DNA from 4 places in the Pseudoalteromonas sp. APC 3691 genome. Region 3 is predicted to be linked to each of the others. Evidence: predicted binding sites of a transcription regulator. Region 3 holds the regulator's gene; each other region holds the start of a gene.

Region 1 (6,012 bases), on a different contig from region 3:
CATCTGTCATTACTAATGAGCGGGCAACGGTAGATGACGGTTGATTTAGTGCTTCTTGCACGTTATTAAATAAAGAGTTAATACCAGTTGATAGATTATTCGACTCTTCAGAAAAAATAGTATCAACTCGATTAGCCTCAGTAATAAACTGATCGAAAAACGATTTATTAGAGGTATCACGATTTAGCTGTGACTGAGCAAACTCGTTTAATAATCGGTATGTTTCGCCTCGCCCTACTTGGTTATCAACCATAGTAGTAAACTCTGTACGCTCGCGCACATAGCCTTCGGTATTAACATTGGCGATATTTTTACTTGTCGTTTGCAATAGCTCCGAGCTTGCTCTAACCCCAGAACTGGCAATGTTTAATAAATTAAACGACATGTTACTCTACTCCTTGGCGGATCACGTTTGCCGCAATGTCTTTTAGCTGACTACTATTGAGCACTTTTTTTATTTTGCTGGCATAATTTGGATCGGTTGCATAACCTGCTTTTTGTAATGAATCTAAAAAGTCGTTTGGTTTAGCTGTATTTTGTAATGCTTCTTTGTAGCGTGGGTTTTGCGTTAAAAAATCAACGAAGTCGTTCACGCTGTCTTTAATTGAATCGTAGGCTCTAAAGCTGGCTTGTTTTTTAACGGGTGTGCCTTGCTCAAACTCAAGCGTTATTTTGCTTGCTTTATCGCCTTCCCAGCTTTTATCTGACTTAATATTAAATAAGTTATTTGAGCTGCCACCGTCATTTTTATTAATAATGTGCTTACCCCAACCGGTTTCAAGTGCCGCTTGTGCAACCATTACCGCAGGATTTAAACCAATTTTTTGCGCTGCCGTTTTAGCGTGTTCCCACACTGAACTTACAAACTCTTCCGCATTTTTAAATGTTGGGCTATCAGCTTTAGTCTCTGTAGTATCAACTTTAGGCTCAGCAATATCGGCTTTAGTACTCTTAACGATAAGATCGGGTTGCTTATTTTTTTGCTCATGAGGAAGCGCGGATCCGACTTGCGTATCGCTAAAGATATCGTTGGTTGTTCTAAGCACCGAGCCTGGCATAAAGTTTTTAGACTCAGGCGATAACTGCTGAACAATTAAATCGGCAAGGCCTAACGAGCCATTTGAAGAAAGCTCTGTTGAAAGTTGCTGATCGTGCATTTCTTCAAAAAACTTTACGCCACTTGAATTAAATGGGCTGTCTTTGTCTTCAAATGCTTCGTTAGCTTTGCGCATTCCTTTGAGCAACATTTGCGTAAAAATAGCTTCAAATTGTGCGGCCGCTTTTTTGAGCGCAGCTTTAGAGGCATCAGTTGATGCATCGCCGCTCGTTAAGGCTTCTTTACGAAGTGAATCTAAGTTGCCTAAATCAAAAAAGTTTTGTTTATCGAGGTGATTAGTTTCCATCGGCTTTTTGACACAAAATGAATAATGCAGTTAAAAATGCAAAAATTGAGCCACTACAGATAAAACAAGGAAGATAAAAATAATAAACTTAAGTTGCTGTAAATAAAAAGCCCTAATTTCAAAAATATGGGGCTTAAGTAATACGTTATTTATTGGCTTGGGTTATTTATATAACAACTAACTGTCCGTTAATTGCGCCGGCTTCTTTTAGTGCTTCTAAAATAGCCATTAAGTCACCAGGCGCTGCGCCTACTTCGTTAATTGCGCGAACTAAATCGTCAAGGCTTACACCTGGATTAAATACAAAGGCGCGCGAGTCGTCTTGGTTTACATCAATAATACTTTGCTGCGTGACAACTGTATCACCGTTTGCTAGCGGGTTTGGTTGTGACACATTTTGTTGTTCTGCAATTGTTACTGTTAAGCCACCATGAGTTATAGCCGCAGGCTGAAGCTTAACGTTTTTGCCAATGACAATTGTACCGGTGCGCGAGTTAACTATAATTTTAGCGGCCATGTCAGCTGGTTTAAATTCTAAGTTTTCGAGTGTTGATAAATACGATACACGCTGGGATGCATCGCGTGGTGCTATAACACGAATAGAAACAGAATCTATTGCTTGTGCGCTATTTGGGCCAACTAAGTCATTAATTGTTTTTTCTAGGCGTTTTGCCGTCGTAAAGTCTGGACGGTTTAGGTTGAAGGTAATGTAATCGCCTTGCATAAATGGGCTTTCTACGGTGCGCTCCACTGTTGCGCCATTTGGTATACGACCAACTGTAGGCGTGTTAATTACAACCTTACTGCCATCAAGACCTTGTGCGCCTAAGCCACCGACAATTAAACTACCTTGTGCAATTGCGTACACGTTACCGTCTACACCCTTTAAAAAAGTTTGTAGTAAAGTACCGCCACGTAAGCTGCCTGCACTACCAATAGAAGAAACCGTAATATCGATTGCTTGCCCAGGCTTTCTAAATGCAGGTAGTTCTGCATGCACCGCCACAGCGGCAACATTTTTAATTTTAGGACTTTGAGTTGAAGGTAGCGTAATACCAAAGCTGTTCAACATGCCTCTAAAACTTTGTTGTGTATATGAATTCTGCTCGCCAGTGCCAGGTAAACCAACCACTAAGCCATAACCAACTAGCTGGTTAGAGCGTACGCCTTCAACCATAGACACATCTTTTATGCGCTCAGCACTGGCGCTAAACTGCCAACCTAATAACACAACTAAACATAAAGCTTTAAGGCTATTCATGTTGTTACCCTCTAAAATGGAAACAGCGAACTGCTAAAGAAACGTGTAAGCCAACCAGGACTTTGCGCTTCTTGCGTTTGCCCTTTACCTGAGTATTGAATACGTGCATTAGCAATGCGGTTTGATTCAACCGTATTATCGGCGCTTACGTCTTGGGGGCGTACTAGCCCTTCTAAACGAATAAACTCTTCGCCGGTATTAAGCGTTAGCCATTTTTCGCCGCGTATAACTAAGTTACCATTAGGTAATACGCGCATTACATTAACCGAAATATCGCCCACTAAGCTGTTTGACTGGTTCGATTTTGAATCGCCTGTAAACGACGAATCGCTGCCAATACCAAACTGAATGCTGTCACCACCTATATTGACAGGTAGGCCACCTAATCCAATAACAGGGTCTAAGCTTGCCTCGGTTTCTTTGTCTGTTTCTGTTTTGGCGGCTTTTGTTGCTTGAGTAGACTCTTGCAGTTTAACCGTAATTATATCGCCAGTACGTAGCGCTTTTTTATCAGAATATAAGTCGTTTGATGTATGAGTATTAAATAATGAACCTGTGGCTACCAGCGGCTCTAAAATAGGCTCGGGGTACATAGGTGCGTAGTAAGGGTCGTCCTGCACTACTTCACTATTTTGCGTAGACATACAGCCACTTAAAAATAATGTGCCCGCTGTAAATAAAATAATATTACGCATAATTCCCCCTACTCTATTAAAGCTGTTGATTAATGTAACTCATCATTTCGTCAACGGCCGAAATTACTTTTGAGTTCATTTCGTAAATACGCTGAGTTTCGATTAGATTTACTAGCTCTTCAGTTACATTTACGTTTGAAGTTTCGAGTGAGCCTTGAATAATGCTCCCTAACCCTTCAACACCCGGGTTACCTTGTACCGGCGCACCACTTACAGCAGTTTCGGTATAAAGGTTTTGACCAATTGGCTCAAGGCCCGATGGATTAATAAAGTCACTAATTGTTAGCTGACCAATGACCACGTTATCGGCTTGCCCTGCAACACGTACAGATACTTCGCCGTCTTGCGAAACTGTAATTGATTGCGCGTCATCAGGTACATTCATTTCTGGCTGAATAACGTAACCAGCGCCCGATGTTACAATTCGTCCATCGCCATCAGTAGTAAACTGACCATTGCGCGAGTAAGCAATATTGCCATCTGGTTGCAGTACTTCAAAAAAACCTTCACCAGAAATCATCCAATCTAGTGAGTTTTCGGTGGTCAACATGTTGCCTTGCGTAAACTCTTTTTGGTTAGCTACAACTTTAGCACCCGCACCTAACATTAAGCCCGATGGCATTTCGGTATCTTGCGATGAACGACCACCTGGTTGATTAATATTTTGATAAAGTAAATCTTCAAATATAGCGCGGCTTTTTTTGTAACCTACGGTACTCGCATTCGCTAAGTTATTTGAAATAACCGATATATCGGTTTGTTGAGCGTCTAGCCCAGTTTTACTGATCCACAATGCTGGATTCATAATCGTGTCCTCACTTTAAAGTTAAACTATGCGTAATAACTGATCTTGACGCTCGTCAATTTCTTCAGCTGTTTTCATTAATTTCACTTGTAATTCAAATTGGCGCTGGTGGCTTATCATATCGACCATTTCATGAACTGGGTTCACATTCGACATTTCAAGCGAACCACTTAAAACTTTTACATTGGCAGAGGTATCTACTGTTACATTTGCTTTTGGTCTAAATAAACCATCGTTACCTTTTTCGAGCTGTGAGCTATTAGCTTCTACCACTCTAAGCGTATCTATTTCTTCTAAAAAGTTAGCGGGAGCGCCTTGTGGTCGTACTTGAATAGCGCCATCTTGGCTAAACCCTATTTTTTCGACTGGGACGGGTAAAATAACAGGTCCCCCTTCGCCAATTACTTGACGACCACCGCTGGTTACTAACATGCCTTGCGCTGTAATATTGAGCGTACCTACTTTGGTATAAGCTTCGTTGCCTGAGGCATCTTGCACGGCAAGCCAAGCGTTATCACTCATCGCGATATCTAAGTCGCGCCCGGTTTGAACAATGCCACCCGATACCATGTTAGAACCCGGACGCTCTTGCATTGAAAATACACGGGTAGGTAAACCTTCGCCAAACGCTTGCATAGAACGCGCCTGCGCAAAGTCGGCTTTAAATCCTGTTGTATTTGCATTCGCCAAATTATTGGCTTTAAGCGCAAGCCCTTGTAGGCTTTGCTTAGCGCCAGAGGCCGCAATGTAGACCATTTTGTCCATAGTATCGACTCACATAAAAAATCTCTGAACTTATAAATGCAAAATAGGTGCCAGATTAAATTTGACGCAACATTGAGAGGTATTTAGAAGGGCTTACAAAGAGGACTTATAAAAAAGGCTGCAAAAATGCAGCCTAATATATTCAATGGGGTTTAACTTATCGAATCTGCAAAATACTTTGCTGAATTGTTGAGTTAACTTCAAGCGCACGTGAGTTTGCTTGGTAATTACGCTGTGCAGTAATTAAGTCTACAAGCTCAGTGGTTAAATTGGTGTTTGATTGCTCGAGTGCTGATGAATTGATGCTACCTAAAGTACCTGAACCAGGTTCTCCAGCGATAGGCTCACCCGATGTTAAACTCTTCTTCCACGCTGTATCGCCAACTTGTTGTAACCCCTGCGAGTTTGAGAAACGCACCATAGCTACCTGGCCTAAAAATGATGTATCACCATTACTGTATGACGCTACAATTTTACCATCAGTACCAATATCAATGCCGGCTAAACGGCCAACCGTTGCTCCATCTTGCTCAAGCGCTTTCACCTCAAAATTACTAGCATATTGAGTAGGCACTTTATTTGCTGTACCAGTTTCATCACGCCAATTAACTTCGATATTTGCAGGAAAGCTTGCACCATTCGTTAATAAATCAGAAAGGCCTGCTGTACCGGAGGCTGCATCACCTGCAATTATCGAAATAGGATTAAAAGTATTCGCTACATTATCTACAGCTGGATCACCTGTTGTTGACGGTACGCCGCTTGAGTCAAATCCAAAAGTAGTCAAAGGCGCATAAGAGGTGCTTCCGTCCTGAAGTACACCGTCAGCTCCAAAACTGTCACCATCAAGAGTAGTATAAACATCCCATTTATTTGCGTTCTCAGCCACTGTTGCATCATCACGTTTTACAAAAAATAACTGTAAAACATGTGGTTCACCTAATGAGTCATAAACTGTAGTTGATGTTGATGAATTATAAGTAGCACTTTCATCTGGATTAAATGGAAGCGTTGGTGACTCAACTCGCGAATCTAAATTGAATGAGCTATACACACTTGTTGTTGCACGCGGAGAGCCTGATG
Region 2 (6,012 bases), on a different contig from region 3:
CCAGTTCACTTTCATTAAGTGCGACCATAGCATCAGCGCCTGCTTTAACTTCTGTTAAAAGCTGCTGCATTGAAACTTGCTCAACCACTTGCTGATCGCCACTTTTAGCAAATAACAGCATGTCGTTTACTTGAGTTTCTAAATCTTTTAAGCGCGACATTAACTTTGTTTGAAAGTTATCGCGAGATGCTTCGGGTAAGCGCTTAGACCCTAAATTAGCAGCATAAAGCATAGCGGCTGAGAGCGGCGTACGGACTTGATGCGCTAATGACGCAACCATTTTACCCAGCGCGCTTAATCGCTGCATATGTGCAACACGTTTCTGTAAGCGGCGGGTTTCGGTTAAATCCGTCATTAATATAAGTTGCCCAGGCTCTGGGGCTAAAGCGGTAATATCAAGTTTTATTAAGCGCCCATCTTTTAAAGACACTTCGTGACCATCATCTTGATGCGGCCTAAAAGAGCGCTGAATAACATTAAACCAGCGTTCGCCTTCAAGTGGCTCGCCAAGCATATCAATCGCTATTTGATTCGCTTTTGCAATCAAGCCTTTGCCATCTAGTACAACCACGCCTGCTGGCATGGTATCAACCAAATGTGAAAGCCAACTTGCTTGCTTGCGCAGATCGCTTAATTCACCAATGTACTCCTCTTGAAGTAAACATGGGTTATACTGATTTGCAGAAAAAAACTGTGGTTTTAGCACGCTAGCAAGAGCCATAATCAAATCTCGAATTGATGTAGATATATGTCTAAATGCACGATTTATACCAAAATTTATTTACATACTTATCATTAAGTTACATCAATAATTTGAGCGACATAAAAATGACGCACGCAAAAAGGAATAATAATGAGTGAGCAAATAAAGTGCCGTTGCCCGTGGCTCGACACCACTAAACCCGACTACGTTATTTACCATGATGAAGAATGGGGCGTGCCTCTTTATGATGATACAAAGCTGTTTGAATTTATCACGCTAGAATCAGCGCAAGCCGGCTTAAGCTGGTACACAATTTTAAAAAAGCGCAGCGGTTATAAAAAAGCATTTGCTAATTTTGATGTAAAAAAGGTAGCCCAATTCACACAAGATGACGTTGAGAGACTAATGCTTGATGAGGGTATTGTGCGCAATCGCTTAAAAATTTCGGCAACTGTTAACAACGCAAAGCGCTTTATAGAAATCCAAAAAGAATTTGGAAGTTTTAGTAACTACCAATGGCAGTTTGTGGGTAATAAGCCGATTATAAGTAATTTAAATAACGCTGAGGACTACCCAGCAATTACAGAGGGATCAACCGCATTTGCTAAAGACTTAAAAAAACGGGGTTTTAAGTTTTTAGGCCCTACAACGGTTTACGCTCATATGCAGGCCTGCGGTATGGTTAACGATCACAGTAATGATTGTTTTAGAAAAGAAGAAGTTATTGAGGCTTTTAGTAGTAAGTGATTAAAAGCCATAAAAGTAATTTGTTCACAAAGAGGTTAAGAGACGCTGTGCTTTAGAGAAGTAACGCGTAGGTTGACTATGGCTTCTCATTTACCCTCGTTTTTTCTCTTTGTGAAATAACGTTTTAATTAAATGATTAAAAGCTACGCTTTTCACGCGAGCAAGCTCAGCGTCTACCGCCAAGGTTTAAGTTTGTGTTTATCTTGTAGATACCATCTCTCATTTTAAGCTTCAAGGTCGTATTTAACTTTCTTGGAGCTTAAACGCTTCCTGGTTTTTTATTACACCAAAACATATATGAATTAGCTTTCGCATATTTGCACACACAGCTTGCATTGGTGTTTTACCATTATTTATTAACGTTAACTTGTGTCGTTTTATTGTTTTATTCCATTGCCCAGCAACAACGGCTGCCATATAAAGTTTACATCGAATTCTGGCTGGGCCAAGTTTACTGATTGATGTTCGCCCTTTTAATTTACCCGATTCATTATGCCGTGGGATTAATCCACAATAAGCCGCCGCTTCTTTGGCTTTATTGAATTTTTTAGCCGCAAATAAATACGTCAGCTCTCTCGATAGTACGGGCCCAATGCCAGAAATAGACTCAAGTAGTTTCCTGTTTCTTTTTAAATCAGGTTCATTATCTATGTGGTTATCAATGTCAGATTTAAGCTGTTTAATTTCATCGTCTAAAAACGCGATAGTCACTTTTATCGATTGGCAAACACGCGCGGAAACGTTGCTGAATTCACTTGCTTCTAATCGGTTAGCTTCTCGTTGTCGGTTACTCTCAAGCGCATCTAAACGACGAATAAGGGCTTTAAGCTCTCTAATTGCTAATGCTTCAGGTTGCCAATAATTAACGACTGCGTGCTTAGCACAGCCATAATGAGCAAGCATCGTTGCATCAGATTTGTCTGTTTTGTGAATTATGTTTAAAGCGTCTGCATACTTTTTAGCTTTACTGGGATTCGCTAAAATAATATTAAAGCCTTGCTCGTGTAAAAAATACATCAGCGCTTCATGATAAACACCCGTTGGTTCGAGGGTGATAACGAGCTCATTAGCAGCGCTTTTTGTTGTATTTAAAAGCCATTTTTCTATTGTTACAAAATCTTGGCGCTTGTTTTTAAAGACTTTTGTTTTAATTTTATTTGTAAGTTGGTCTCTCAACCACGATAAATCAATCTTCTCTTTACTAATATCAATGCCGATAAACATCATCTCTACTTACTCCCCTTGTACATACAGCATCTACTTAAATAAAAGCGTGCTTGGATACCATTCAGTTTGTGAGAATAGAAAGTCAGGGCTTTATCTACGGAGCAGTATTAAATACTAGACGCGAAGGCAAGCTCACTGACTTCGATGTGATAAATGATAGCTAATCATTTATCAATGAGAGATACAAGACGCGAAGCTTGCTTGCGTGACGGGCAAAGCCCGTAAAGTGATTGATCACAAATGAATAATAAATAACGAAAAGTATTTCACCATTTTCGTATTTCTAATCTCGTGAAAGATTATACTTTTTCATTTTCTCAACGAGTGTTGTTCTGCGAACCCCTAATATCTCTGCAGCGCGAGCTACAACGTAATCATAGCGCTCTAACGCTTGGGTAATTAAGCTTATTTCAAGTTCGGCTAAATAATCTTTAAGTTCAATACCATCATCAGGTAATAGCCCACTACCCGTTTGGCTAAACTCAGCGTCTGGCTCACTTTCGTAATCGCTAAAACCGGTGCTAAATATATCGTTAAAGGCGTCTTTTTCCATTAACTCTTCAGGGTATTCTGGCTCGTAGGCTTCAACTTCGATGTAACGATATTTATTAGGTAAATCGGGAATATCAACCACTTTTTCAGGAAACATAATAACCATACGCTCCACCAAATTAGCAAGCTCACGAATATTACCAGGCCAAGCATGTTCTTTTAAGCTCTCAACTGCGCGCTCTGTAAACTTAGCGGTAGAACCTGTTTGGTCGTTAACACGGCGCATTAACTCTTTTAAAAGCAGCGGAATATCATCAGCACGTTCACTCAGCGATGGGTTTTCGATAGGAAATACATTTAAGCGGTAATATAAATCTTCCCTAAAACTGCCCTCTTCAATCATTGTTTCAAGATTACGATGTGTAGCCGCAATAACGCGTACATCAGCCTGAATAGCCTTTGTACCACCAACTCGTTCATAACTTCGCTCTTGCAATACTCGCAGCAACTTAACTTGCATTTGCAGTGGCATATCGCCTATTTCATCTAAAAATAGCGTCCCACCTTGAGCGAGTTCAAAGCGCCCTTTACGAGCCGATATAGCACCAGTAAACGCGCCTTTTTCGTGGCCAAATAGTTCACTTTCGAGCAGCTCTGCCGGAATAGCACCACAGTTAACAGGTACAAACGGTCCATTAATACGCTTTGAAAGCAAATGTACATTACGGGCAACCACTTCTTTACCTGTGCCTGATTCGCCTAAAATTAAAACATTAGCGTCGGTTTTTGCCACTTGTTCGATTAAAAAGCGAACATCTTTAACCGCATCGGTTTCACCAACAAGTCCATCAAAAATTTTATGTGGTTTAGTATGCTTATGCTCATTAGGCAGCATACGCTGATACTGTTGGCAATCGTGAAGTAACTGCGTTGTCACTTCGTGATTAAACGGCTCACAGATAAGCCCCACTACATTAGCTATACTTAATAGGGGTTTTAGCGTTTCGCCAATTAATAAAAACGGTAATGTTGGATAGCGTTTAATTAAGCTTTCGTGGTCAAGTGATTGCAATGCTCCTAAAATGATCATGCATTCTTGCTGCTGATATTTTTTGCATTCTTGTTCAAAGCAGTCTTCGCTTAATAGTTGAGCAGCTTCACCAATAAAGCCAAGTGAAGCATTTAATCCTATTGCGCGGTTGTTATTATTATCTAAAATCAAGATCATATTTAGCGAGCCGTACTTTCACTAATTTGTATAATTAGTTAAATTGTAAGCCAGTTCAGCATGGATGCAAGCAATAGCGGCAGTTTTTTGACATAAACGCCAAAAAACAGACGGGCTAGTTAAGTCAATCATACTTAATAGTTAATCATTAAGTATGGGTTATAGTTTCAACTTAGTTATTACTTAACTATTACCTAACCATAACCTAGCTCTAAAAATTAATTTACTCGGCTATAAAAATGCTATTGTTAGTAAATAAACCCAATTATAAATTTAAGTTGAAGTTACAAATGCCGATATATAGATAAGCAAAAATGCTTGGCATTAATATTGCTTTGCTCTTATAAAAGTATAAAAGCTTTATTGGTTTTTTATATAAGTTTTTATATTGGCTTTCACATAATTTTATTGTTTTAAATTTTAGGATTTTCCATGGCTCACATCTCAGTAAAAAAATACGGTCAAGTTCGTGCTAGTAGTATTGCCGAAATGACTCCTTACGAACAAATAAACCTTATATTCAGTAATATTATCGGTCGCTTAGCAGCAACAAAAGGGTTTATTGAGCGCAAAGAAATACAAAAAAAAGGTGAAAACATTTCAGCCTGTGTTTTATTATTTGGTGCTCTGCAAGATGCACTTAATTTAGAAGTAGAGCAAGACCCTAGTATTTCTAACAATTTATTGGCACTTTACGATTACTGCCAACGCCGTTTAACTCAAGCTAACTTACACAACGATATTGAAGCAATTACTGAAGTATCAAGTATTGTTAAAGAAATTAAAGAAGGTTGGAATAACATTCCGCTAGATCAACGCAGCCCTGCGGTTTAATTTAAATTATGGACTCGCCAACATCTTCGCAGCAACTAACAAGCCATGCAGAGCAAATACAAACACTGCTTAGTAACATTGAAGTATTAGTAAATGATAATAATGCAGATGAAGCTCCGCCTTTTTTAGATACTTTAAACACTAAACTAAAACAATGGTGCGAAAACAGTGAAGGCCCAAGCGCAGAGCAATTAGAATTAATTCAGCTTCGTATAAATACTATTTTAGTTAAAGCAAATAGCGCTAAAAACGAGTCATCTAAAGCCATTATTAAACATAAAAAGTCAGGAAAGGCGATTAAGGCATATAGAGCAGCCAAATAAAATTCACCTCAAACAGTAAATATAAAAAACCGTTGTAAATAACGGTTTTTTTTATGTTTTTATTTAGCTATTAAAACTATATGCTATTTATATATTAAGAGTTATCTCGTACAACCCCAGGCATATTTTCCAGCTGAGCTTGAACATACGTACTGGTGTTATTGAGGCTCGCTACTAATAAATCCATTGCATTATATTGAGCATACAACCTTGATGATAGCGACTCCATTTTACTGGCAAGGTCCAAGCGCTGGTCATCTATGTCGTCAAGTTGGTTTGTTTTGCTGTCTATGCGGTTTTGGATAATACCGTCGGAATCGGTATAAAAGCTTAACTTTTCGTCAAACGATTGTGCAAAGCCATCGTCATCATCACCTACAAAAAACTGCTGAACTAAATCTACATCGCTTGCTATTTTTTCATTGAGTGTTTCTGTATTTAGCGTTAAAACACCGTAG
Region 3 (6,012 bases):
AACCAAATGATTCAAATGTGACAATCAGTTGCTTATCTTTTTTACCTAAAATCTTTTCACGAATAGATTCAGCGAGTTGATGAACACTTAAATCAGTCGTATCTATCATAAAGTTGGCGCGAGTGGTTAATACATCAAGTAATTCTTTTTCTTTTTTGATGGCTAAATCAAGGGGCAACGAGTCTATTGATAGTGGGTGTAATCTGCGTGTTTCAGAAAAGCGTTTGATCAATGTCTGATCGTCGCTATCTAAATAAAACAACGTAGGGTTTGCAAAGCCAGGCAAGTATTCAAGAATATCGTTAAATTCATCTTGTTCTTTAGGGATGTTGCGCACATCTATGCTAACAGCAATTTTATCGTAGCTATCAGACACACTGCGAACTAATGAAGGTAGTAGGTTTACTGGAATATTATCTACGCAATAATAACCTAAATCTTCTACAACGCGCAAAGCAACCGACTTTCCAGAACCAGAACGGCCGCTTATGATAATTAACTCCATTTAACACCCTTTATAAAACTATGATTGATCGACAATAACTTGGTAAAGCTCAGTATCAGATTTTGCACTGCGTAACTGTTTACAAAAATCTTTGTTGTTTAGTTTATCAGCAATGGTTGCTAGAGTCTTTAAGTGCTGCTGGTTATCGCCATCTGGTACGATGAGTGCGACAAAAATATCAACAGGGCGATTATCGATTGCATCAAAGTTTATTGGAGTTTCGCTAACGAGCACTAAAGCCAAAGGCTCTTCTGCACCGCTCATTCTTCCATGAGGAATAGCAATGCCACGCCCTATACCTGTACTACCTAATTTCTCTCTGCTCATTAAAGCATTAAGAATATCTTGTTGCGGTAAATACGGAAGTTTGTCGTGAGCAAGTTCGCTAATGAACTCTAAAATTCTTTTTTTGCTATTAAAAAGGACCGCAGCTTTGCTGCAGTCCTGGCATATAAGTGAACTTAATTTCATCATATTAGTGTCGAGCAAGCTTCTCTTTGTGTTTGATTACTTGGCGATCGAGCTTGTCGATCAACGAGTCAATAGCGGCATACATATCTTGATGTTCTGTAGAGGCAAATAGCTCAGCACCGCTTACGTGTATTGTGGCTTCTGCTTTTTGATTTAATTTTTCTACATCGAGAATGACATGAACATTATTAATATGATCAGAGTGTCTTTCAAGCTTCGCAAATTTAGTATTAATATAGTCTATTAGTGAATCGGTTAATTCTACGTGACGACCAGTTAAGTTTAGTTGCATAAGCATTACCCTCTTAGTTTAGCGTCTTAAATCAGACTTTTACGCTGATTTGACGGTGGAATAGCAAGAGATTCACGGTATTTTGCGATTGTACGTCTTGCTACTTTAATTCCTTGCTCAGCCAATATATCCGCTATTTTGCTATCACTCAATGGTTTTGCTGAGTTTTCTGCTGCGATTAATTTTCGGATAAGCGCACGTATTGCTGTAGATGAACATTCACCACCGTTTTCAGTACTTACATGGCTTGAGAAAAAATATTTAAGCTCAAATATACCACGGGGTGTATGCATGTACTTTTGAGTAGTCACACGCGAAATTGTCGATTCGTGCATTTCTACCATTTCAGCGACATCATTTAAAACCATTGGTTTCATGGCTTCAGGGCCATGTTCAAAAAAGCCTTGTTGTTGCTTAACAATACAATTAGTAACTTTTAATAGCGTGTCGTTTCTACTTTCTAAGCTTTTAATAAACCATTTAGCTTCTTGTAAATGTGAGCGAATAAACTGGCTGTCGCCACTTGATTTTACAGTGCGAGACATTGCCGCGTATTGGCTATTAACACGAATTTTAGGCATGCTATCTGGGTTTAATTCGACAACCCAGCGGCCTTTAATTTTTTTAACTGACACATCAGGAATAACATACTCAGATTCTTCCCTTACAATAGTATCTGCAGGTTTTGGGTTGAGAGTATGTATTAGTGTCATCACTTCTTTAAGCTCTTCTTCTTTGAGCTTAGTTTTTTTCATTAATGTACGATAGTCGCGAGCTGCTAATAGATCAATATGCTCGGTTAAAATCATTTTCGTTTCATTAATGTAAGGTGTTTCTTTATCAAATTGATTAAGCTGAATACACAAACACTCTTGTAAACTACGTGCAGCAATACCAACAGGATCAAACAGTTGAATGCGTTTTAATACGGCTTCAATTTCATCAAGTTCGACTTCGTTATCATCTTCGTTTTCTTGATTAAAGCTTTCTAAAATCTCTTCGCAGCTTAATGTTAAAATACCTGAATCATCGACGGCCTCTACAATCGCAATAGCGATGGCTTCATCGGTAGGGCTAAATGGCGTTAGTTGTAATTGCCACATTAAATACTCATGGAGCGTTTCAGTAGAGGCGCCTTGGTATATTGATTCGTCTTCAGGCATTGGACCTGATGAGGCTGCAGGAGCGGCACTCATGTACTCATCCCAACTAACATCCATAGCCATGTCGTCACTTAGCGTGTCTTTTGCAAGTGCTTCACCAGTATCTTGTTCATATTCGCTCGGAGCATCATCAGCAGATGCGCTAACAGTTATGTCATCGGTATCAGCTTTTTGCTCGTTTTTACCAGCAGCGTCTTCAGAATAGTCTGCCTCTTCAACCTCTAATAGTGGATTACTGTCGAGAGCTTCTTGTATTTCTTGCTGGAGATCCAATGTACTGAGTTGCAACAAACGAATAGCTTGTTGCAACTGTGGAGTCATTGTAAGTTGCTGGCCCATGCGCAGCTGTAGTGATTGCCTCATGTATCTCTAACAATCCTTTTATGTTGTTATAATTAATACTAGCAGATGCTTAAAGACATGGCGTAAATGTTACAGCCTAAATTGCTCGCCTAAGTAAACATCGCGTACTGTTTTATCATTTAATACGTGTTCTGGAGTACCTGATGCAATCAGCTCCCCATGAGAAACAATGTAGGCTTTTTCACAAACATCAAGGGTCTCTCTTACGTTATGGTCGGTAATTAATACTCCAATCCCACGATTTTTAAGATGTTCTATTATTTTCTTTATATCTAATACCGAAATAGGGTCAACACCGGCAAACGGTTCATCCAGTAATATAAATTTAGGATCGGCTGCCAGCGCACGTGCTATTTCTACACGACGACGCTCTCCACCCGATAATGCCATACCTTGGCTATCACGAATGTGTTGTATGCTAAATTCATCTAATAAGTTATTGAGCGTGTCTTCTCTGGCTTGTTTATTTAGTTCTTTGCGCGTTTCTAAAATGGCCATTAAGTTTTGATAAACAGTCAGCTTTCTAAAAATCGATGACTCTTGTGGTAAGTAGCCTATGCCTAATCTAGCACGACTATGCATAGGTAAAAGAGTAATATCGTTATCATCAATAGATATTTTACCTTTGTCGCTAGGAACAAGCCCTACAATCATATAAAAAGTCGTTGTTTTACCAGCACCGTTAGGGCCAAGTAAGCCAACTATACTGCCAGCTTGTACTTCAAGGCCGACGTTTTTTACAACTTCACGACCTTTATAGCTTTTTGCCAATAGTTCTGCTTTTAATGTGCTCATGGTTGACCTTTATCGCCTTTTTTACTTTTTTTAGTTTCGATCGGTACTAAAATTGTGTGAACGCGGTCAGTTGAGTTTTCATCTTTTTCGGCACTGATGAGCTGCTGCTCTATGTCGTAGGTAATGCTTTTAGCATTTATTTTTTGTCCGGCTTGCGATACTTGTGCATTACCAACAAGCGTTAAAAAACGCTTAGATACATCATAACGTACTTCGTCAGCACTGGCGCTCATAGTCGTGCCATCTGATTGCTTTTCTTCAAAGTGCGCAGGGCTACCTGTAGCAATTAATAATTGTTTATTATCACCAAGTTCATCGCGTTTATGTACTTCTAAGCGGTCGGCTGTGATACGGCGGTTACCGTGAATAATTTCAACGTTTTTCTCAAAAATTCCGACATTAGCTTTTAATTGACCTTCTTGCTTATCGGCGCTTATTGAAATTTGATTGGCAGCAGGTTGCGTGTTTTGCTCTGCTGCACTACTATTAAACGCTAGTATAAGTGTAGGAATAATAAGTGATTTTAATATTTTATTGGTCATAATATATGGTTCGCGTATGGTTAATTAGTTTTATCACTTCGGTTTTTAAGTCGGCTTCTAGGCCTTTACCGGTGATTTTTAAATTGGGTCCAGTGATAATGACGGGTTGCTCCGAACGCATTGTTAATAACTTTATATCAACCTGAATATTATCAGCATTGATTTTGTCTATCATGGCGTTATCGGTTAAGTTTTTGGCAACCACATTACCTTCTAAAATTAATTGTTTATCTTCGTATAATGTTGCTTCGTCTGCATTTATTTGCCACGTTTGTTGTTCGTTATATAAAGTAAAAATGGGTTTTTCGAAAAACGTGAAACCTAATTGCTGGTATAGCTCCATTTTAGCCGCAGTGACTTTGTGGCTAATTTTACCTTGCTCATCATAGGCTGTCTGTTTGAGCTCAATAGCTATGTAATCAGGCTTAGCAATAACTTCAGGCTCAGCCTGAGGCACAATATTTGTTTGTGTAAAATAAGGGTACCAAAGCCAAACCATACAGCTAATGAATAAAACGCTTAATATTATGCGCGCTGCATTCATGAACTAGTGCCTTGTGTAGTCAATGCTTTACCATTTTCAAGCATGAGCAAATCGGTGAGTTCTCTCACAGCACCAAAACCACCAGGCATTTGCGTTACATAGTGTGACAAACGCTTAATAAGTGGGTGGGCATCATTTACTGCAACGGCAAAGCCTACTAACTCCATAACAGGCATGTCAGGACCGTCATCACCAATATAAGCAATTTGTTCATCGCTAAGGTTGAGTTTATCTTTTAATTCTTGATAGGCAATGAGCTTATTTTCTTGGCCTTGATAAATATGCTGTACGGTTAAGCTGTTCATACGTTGTTGTACTATCTGTGAATGACGACCAGTAATAACAGCTACTTCAAAGCCACTGTTTATAAGTGCTTTAATGCCAAAACCATCTTTTGTATTAAATGCTTTTAGCTCTTCACCTTGATTGCCAAGGTAAATACGGCCATCAGAAAATACACCATCAATATCGCATATAAGTAGTTTTACTTTTTTAGCGCGTGCTTTTGCATCATCGCTCAGCGGTTGATAGAGTTCTTCAAATTGCATTTATAACACTCCTGCTTTCAATAGGTCTTGCATATTTAATGCGCCAATAGGTTGGTTTTTCTCATTGACGACGATTAGGCCATTTATACGTTTACGTTCCATAATATTGAGCGCTTCAGCGGCTAAAATATCTTGCGTAGCTGTAGTGCATGACTTAGTCATAACAACATCTATTTGTGTTGTATGAATATCAATTCTTTGTTCTAAAATGCGACGTAAGTCACCATCGGTAAATAACCCTACGAGTTGCTGATTTTCATCAACAATGGCTGTCATACCTAATCCTTTAGCTGACATTTCTATTAGAGCATCTTTAACTGTTTGTGAAACATCAATAATAGGTGTATTTGCGCCGCTGTGCATAACATCTTTTAAAGTAAGTAATAAGCGCTTGCCTAAACTACCACCTGGGTGAGATAGCGCGAAGTCATCAGCTGTAAAGCCGCGAGCTTCTAATAATGCAACTGCCATGGCATCGCCCATCGCAAGCGTTGCAGTGGTACTTGATGTAGGGGCTAAACCCAATGAACAAGCTTCTTTTTCTACTTTAATGCACACATGTACATTAGCAAGGGTTGCCATTGTTGATTGTGTATTGCCAGTCATCGCTATCATTTTGGCACCAAGTCGTTTTAAAACCGGAATGATATTTAAAACTTCGCTGGTTTCCCCTGAATTAGAAATAAGCATAACCACGTCATTTTTAGTGATCATACCTAAATCACCATGACTTGCTTCACCAGGGTGAACAAAAAACGCAGGGCTGCCAGTGCTTGCAAGGGTTGCCGC
Region 4 (6,012 bases), on a different contig from region 3:
TATAAAAGCGCCTTCACCTATAAATTCACCTGGCTCTATAGTACCAAGTTCTAGCAAATGATTATGTTTAAATACTAATAGCGCGCCGCTAAGTACAATATATAAGCGCTTGTCGTTATCGTATTGCTTAAATAAAAACTGATGCTGGCTTACTAAATATAACAGGCCGAACGACTCCAATAAGACTTGGCGCTCGCTGAGCGTAAATTCCTTAAAAAAGTGCAGCCTGTTTATAATTTCCATTTGTTTGAATAATGGAATATGTTCGATTAGCTTCATCAATAACCAAATGTGTTAAAAGCGTTTAATCAGCTAATATTGCGCTCTTTTAATTTTCGGGTCAACGTGTTGCGTCCCCAACCAATTTTTATAGCAGCATCTTGCTTATGACCAGAACAATTAGCCAGGGCGGTTTTAATTAAACGAGTTTCTAGCTGGGCTTGAATGTCAGGCCAAATATTTTCTTTGCCTTGTTTAAGCTCTTGATTAAGCCATTGCTGAAACGCATCTAGCCAATCACCTTCTTCTTGGGTTGGCGAAGCATCCAGAATCTCCGGTGGTAAGTCTTGCTCGCTTACAAGCTCACCTGGCGCCATAACTGTTAGCCAGCGACACGTGTTTTCTAATTGGCGTACATTGCCTGGCCAATTAAATAAACGTAATTGCTCAGTCGCTTTAGGGCTCAGCACTTTGCTTTCTACTTGTAGTTCTTTAGCACTTTTATGTAAAAAGTGCTGCGATAAGCTTTCTATATCTTCAGTGCGCTCTCGGAGAGCGGGTAAACGTAGGCGCACAACATTAAGACGATGAAATAAATCATCCCTAAACTTGCCCTGTTTAACTAAATCTTCAAGGTTTTGGTGAGTAGCCGCAATAATACGGACATCTACTTTTATACTTTGATGGCCACCAACGCGATAAAATTCACCATCGGCAAGTACGCGCAATAAACGTGTTTGTACATCAAGTGGCATATCACCAATTTCATCTAAAAACAGTGTGCCGCCATTGGCTTGCTCAAAGCGGCCTTTACGTACGCTATCTGCGCCCGTAAATGCGCCTTTTTCGTGGCCAAATAACTCTGACTCAACTAGCTCTTTTGGAATGGCTGCCATGTTAAGTGCAATAAATTGATTTTCTTTACGTGGACTATGGTTGTGCAGGGCGCTGGCGACAAGTTCTTTACCTGTGCCAGATTCACCATTTATTAATACGCTCATGCTAGAGGCCGATAGTTTACCTATCGCTCTAAACACTTCTTGCATAGCGGGTGCTTCACCAATAATGTGGGCACTTTTTGGTGGAGCTTGCTTTCGCTTAGTTTTTTTAGTGGAGTTTGCTCTGCACGCGCTCTCGACTAGCGCCACTGCTTCGTTTAAATCAAACGGCTTAGCTAGGTATTCAAAAGCACCTTTTTGGAATGCATTAACTGCAGAGTCCAAATCTGAGTGGGCAGTCATTATAATAACTGGCAGCCCAGGGTTTTGCTCTGCGATAAGTTCAAGCAACGCCATACCATCCATGCCTGGCATTCTAACGTCAGAAACTAAAACAGTAGGTTGGCTAAACTTTAGTGCGCTTAGTACATCTTGCGCATTAGCAAAGCTCTCCGTGTTAAACCCTGAACGGGTTAGTGCCTTTTCAAGTACAAAGCGAATTGAGGCATCATCATCTACAAGCCAAACTGTTTTCATGCAAACTCCAAACATTAATCTGCAAAGGGCAGATAGATATTAAATTCAGTATGTCCAGGCCAGCTATCGCATTCTATATAGCCATCATGTTGATCTATCAGCGTTTGCGCTATTGAGAGTCCTAACCCTGAGCCATCTTCTTTATTGGTGATCATAGGGTAGAACAGTGTTTCACGTACACTGGGATCAATACCTGGTCCGTTATCAGATATTTGGATCAACAAGGCTTTTTTAGGTGCTTTACCTGGGCGACGATGCTGATGATTAATGCGGGTTTTTATTGTTATTTCACCGCCATTTACAAGCGCCTGCTGAGCATTTCGAACAATGTTTAATACTACTTGCTGAATTTTACCTTGATCAATGTATACATCAGGAATGCTTGGGTCGTAATCCTTAACCAAGCTAATGTTAGAACAATTATCTAACGTACTTAGTCGTGCAACTGATTCAAGTGATTGATGTATATTGCCATACGATTTTTGCGGAAGCTGATTTGGCCCTAAAAGCCTATCTACTAATTCGCGTAATCGGTCAGCTTGCTCAATGATAAGTTCAGCACATTGGTCTCTTTCTTGTTGATCAACCTCATACTGCAATAACTGCGCCGCTCCGCGAATTCCACCTAAAGGATTTTTAATTTCGTGAGCTAAGCCTCTAATTAGATTTCGGGCTGCTTGGTATTGATGCATTTGATTAGACGCTTGGTCGTGCTTAATTTCGTCATCAGTTTGGCGCCACTCAAATAAAATATAAAGTGAGCCATCAAACTTAATTTGTCGTGTACTTACGGCTACTTTTGCATGGCGAGAATCGCTAAAAACCACGTCAGCTCTGTGCTGCTGGCAATCTACACCTTCAACTAATGAGTATTGTTCTATACGCTGCAAATCGATTGAATGGTAATTAAAAAGACTGTCGAAAGGCTGATCTAATAGGCGCTTGTTACCAAGGCCAAGCAGTTCGCTAGTACTGGTATTGGCATAGACAACGGTGAAGTTTTTATCAAGCAACATGATAGCGGTTGTTTGATTTTGCCAAATAGCATCGAGTAGCTCAGGGCTAAAGTTTTTATTATTAATCATAGCTGCACCATTTTAGTGCGTTGATGTTTGCAAGCAAGTTATACGGTAAAATACACTGCTGCACGATTAGTAATACCCCAATTTAATTACTTAGGCTTAGCCCTTTTCGGTGCATAAAAAACATACAGGGCTCGCTTGTAGCAATAACTTGGTTTTTACTATTAAAAAGCTTTAATTGTAGTGTGTGCTGACCACGTTCTACATCCCTTATTGCAAAGGTTGAGCTGTCACTGGCAGGGCCGTGTGCTTTACCATCAATAAAAAGTTGTATAGTAAAACCAGTTTCAAAGCGCGGTTTTATTCGGCTAGTAACATAAACAGTGCCGGTATTTTCACGAATAGTCTGGTTATGATCAGGTGAGGAAATGGCAATACTAAAGGCCGCTTGTTGAGGCTGGGGTTGCTCGTCAAAAATGTCAGTATTTGTTGCAGGCATATTAAGATCTTGGCTGGTAAGCTTTACCTCTTTAGCACCTCTATGAGGGGTGTCAGAGAACACTAATACGCCATTTTTATCTTTCCAAGCGTATATTTTTGTTTCACCGGCATAACCATAATTACTTAATCCTAAAGTAATTAATAGTAATAAAATCTTGTTATTCACTCTGCAGCCCTGCATTTTTATCGGTAACTTAACTTTAGTGGAGATTGACTAATTTTACCATTAAAAAAGCCCGCAAAGCGGGCTTGAGAACACACATATTTTTTACAGCTTATATTAACAGCTGTAGTACATTTCAAACTCAACTGGGTGAGTTGTCATGTTAAGCTTTTCAACTTCTTTAGACTTAAGTTCGATGTAAGCATCGATTAAGTCGTCAGTGAATACGCCACCTTGAGTTAAGAATTCACGGTCTGCGCTAAGTGCAGATAGTGCTTCGTCAAGTGATGCTGCAACAGTTGGAATTTCTGCTGCTTCTTCAGCTGGTAAGTCGTATAAATCTTTATCCATAGCATCGCCAGGGTGGATCTTGTTTTTGATACCATCAAGGCCAGCCATAAGCATTGCTGAGAAAGCAAGGTATGGGTTAGCTGTTGGATCCGGGAAGCGTACTTCAATACGACGACCTTTTTCAGATGGAACCACTGGGATACGGATTGATGCAGAACGGTTACGTGCAGAGTACGCAAGCATAACTGGTGCTTCAAAACCTGGTACTAAACGTTTGTACGAGTTAGTAGATGCGTTTGCAAAAGCGTTAATTGCTTTAGCATGCTTAATGATACCGCCAATGTAGTAAAGTGCATCTTCAGAAAGACCGCCGTACTTATCGCCAGCAAAAAGGTTAACACCGTCTTTAGCAAGTGACTGGTGACAATGCATACCAGAACCGTTATCACCAACAACTGGCTTAGGCATAAACGTTGCTGTTTTACCGTATAAGTGAGCCATGTTATGGATAACATATTTCATTTCTTGGATTTCATCCGCTTTTAATACCATTGTATTAAAGCGAGTAGCAATCTCGTTTTGACCTGCTGTTGCAACTTCGTGGTGATGTGCTTCTACTACTTGACCCATTTCTTCTAGAACTAGACACGTAGCTGAACGCCAATCTTGGAAGTCATCAACAGGAGCAACTGGGAAGTAACCGCCTTTAATACCTGGACGGTGACCTGTGTTGCCATCTGCATATTCTTTATCTGAGTTCCAAGCAGCTTGCTTAGAATCAATTTTGTACATAGAACCAGACATATCTGATTTGTATTTAACGTCGTCAAATACGAAAAACTCTGGCTCAGGGCCAAATAAAACTGTATCTGCAATACCTGTAGAGCGCATGTAATCTTCAGCACGCTTAGCAACAGAACGCGGGTCGCGCTCATAACCTTGAAGTGTTGAAGGCTCTACTACGTCACAACGTACGATTAATGTTGATTCTTCAGTGAAAGGGTCTAGTTTGATTGATTCAGCAACTGGCATTAATACCATGTCTGATTCGTTTATGCCTTTCCAGCCTGCAATTGAAGAACCGTCAAACATTTTACCGTCTTCAAAAAAGTCTTCATCAACTTGGTGATGAGGAATAGATATATGTTGTTCTTTACCCTTAGTGTCAGTAAAGCGTAAATCAATGAACTTGACGTCATTTTCTTTAATAAAATCTAAAACCGATTGTGACATGTGTCCTCCAACTATTGGGTTTTGTTATTGCTGCATAATTGCTTTGGGATTTACTAAGCTGATTTTGTGCCATTTTTATAACTAGCTGTTTATAAATTAAAAAAATATCGTTGCATCAAAATGGAATGTACAAACGCACTATATTGGTGCGTAAATTTTCCTTTTTGGTGCAAAATTTACAGGGCACAATTTGCTGCTAATTTAATCGCTCGGAAATAGCATAACCTAAATGCAAAAGAGTACCAAAAAGATCAGCAAAATAGCCAAAAAGGCTGTTTTTCAAAAAAAATTTGAAATTTAATTCATATAATTGTCATATATAAAACAGATACTTAGTAAAAGTATTGAGAAAGTTTTGAAATTTATATTGGATAAACTTTCATCCATGTCATTAATGAGGGATAATATGCGCCCTTTTAAATCCTATGCTGGGACATCTCGCGAAAGCGTGGATGAGTGCGTAGATCTTGCAGGATCAATGAGAATTTAATTTCTCTGAGTAAATATATGAGCATCGAACAGTTAAGAAATATAGCGATTATCGCGCACGTTGACCATGGTAAAACAACACTGGTTGACAAACTACTTGAGCAATCAGGTACATTAGAAACACGCGGCGGTAACGAAGAGCGCGTGATGGACTCAAACGACATTGAGAAAGAACGTGGTATTACCATTTTGGCTAAAAACACAGCCATTTCTTGGAATGACTACCATATCAATATCGTAGATACCCCGGGACACGCCGATTTCGGTGGTGAAGTTGAACGCGTACTTTCGATGGCTGACTCAGTATTATTACTTGTTGATGCTCAAGAAGGTCCAATGCCGCAAACGCGTTTCGTTACGCAAAAAGCATTCGCGCAAGGCTTAAAACCAATCGTCGTTATCAATAAAATTGATAAGCCAGGCGCTCGTCCAGATTGGGTTATGGATCAAATCTTTGATTTATTCGACAACCTTGGCGCGACTGACGAACAGTTAGACTTTAAAGTAATCTACGCTTCAGCAATCAACGGTTGGGCAACACTAGATTTAGACGAACCATCAGACAACATGGAACCTATGTTCAAGATGATCGTTGAAGAAGTATCACCACCGGATGCAG

The links. The regulator sigma-54, encoded in region 3, starts transcription at its own class of promoters, with help from an activator protein. The targets are predictions, from matches to a motif close to GTTGGCACGNNNNTNGNNT.
Region 1: the regulator sigma-54 is predicted to act here: its motif matches at 4,966-4,984, upstream of QL998_RS03480 (flagellar basal body rod protein FlgF).
Region 2: the regulator sigma-54 is predicted to act here: its motif matches at 4,715-4,733, upstream of fliS (flagellar export chaperone FliS).
Region 4: the regulator sigma-54 is predicted to act here: its motif matches at 4,960-4,978, upstream of glnA (glutamate--ammonia ligase).

What each region holds. Positions count from the first base shown of each region.
Region 1 is NZ_JASDCB010000006.1:64,966-70,977, forward strand. Features, by position in the region: gene flgK (flagellar hook-associated protein FlgK) at 1-385, opposite strand, end outside; gene flgJ (flagellar assembly peptidoglycan hydrolase FlgJ) at 387-1,403, opposite strand; gene QL998_RS03465 (flagellar basal body P-ring protein FlgI) at 1,570-2,664, opposite strand; gene flgH (flagellar basal body L-ring protein FlgH) at 2,676-3,359, opposite strand; gene flgG (flagellar basal-body rod protein FlgG) at 3,376-4,164, opposite strand; gene QL998_RS03480 (flagellar basal body rod protein FlgF) at 4,186-4,929, opposite strand; gene flgE (flagellar hook protein FlgE) at 5,087-6,012, opposite strand, start outside.
Region 2 is NZ_JASDCB010000006.1:50,941-56,952, forward strand. Features, by position in the region: gene QL998_RS03400 (ATP-binding protein) at 1-721, opposite strand, end outside; gene QL998_RS03405 (DNA-3-methyladenine glycosylase I) at 854-1,450, shown strand; gene QL998_RS03410 (IS110 family transposase) at 1,694-2,677, opposite strand; gene QL998_RS03415 (sigma-54-dependent Fis family transcriptional regulator) at 2,961-4,397, opposite strand; gene fliS (flagellar export chaperone FliS) at 4,830-5,231, shown strand; gene QL998_RS03425 (hypothetical protein) at 5,240-5,554, shown strand; gene fliD (flagellar filament capping protein FliD) at 5,649-6,012, opposite strand, start outside.
Region 3 is NZ_JASDCB010000007.1:81,247-87,258, reverse strand. Features, by position in the region: gene rapZ (RNase adapter RapZ) at 1-505, opposite strand, end outside; gene ptsN (PTS IIA-like nitrogen regulatory protein PtsN) at 524-976, opposite strand; gene hpf (ribosome hibernation promoting factor) at 981-1,268, opposite strand; gene QL998_RS04090 (RNA polymerase factor sigma-54) at 1,295-2,794, opposite strand; gene lptB (LPS export ABC transporter ATP-binding protein) at 2,864-3,589, opposite strand; gene lptA (lipopolysaccharide transport periplasmic protein LptA) at 3,586-4,131, opposite strand; gene lptC (LPS export ABC transporter periplasmic protein LptC) at 4,121-4,675, opposite strand; gene kdsC (3-deoxy-manno-octulosonate-8-phosphatase KdsC) at 4,672-5,223, opposite strand; gene QL998_RS04065 (KpsF/GutQ family sugar-phosphate isomerase) at 5,224-6,012, opposite strand, start outside.
Region 4 is NZ_JASDCB010000010.1:45,144-51,155, reverse strand. Features, by position in the region: gene QL998_RS05300 (cyclic nucleotide-binding domain-containing protein) at 1-279, opposite strand, end outside; gene ntrC (nitrogen regulation protein NR(I)) at 309-1,694, opposite strand; gene glnL (nitrogen regulation protein NR(II)) at 1,709-2,779, opposite strand; gene QL998_RS05285 (DUF4124 domain-containing protein) at 2,862-3,383, opposite strand; gene glnA (glutamate--ammonia ligase) at 3,498-4,904, opposite strand; gene typA (translational GTPase TypA) at 5,412-6,012, shown strand, end outside.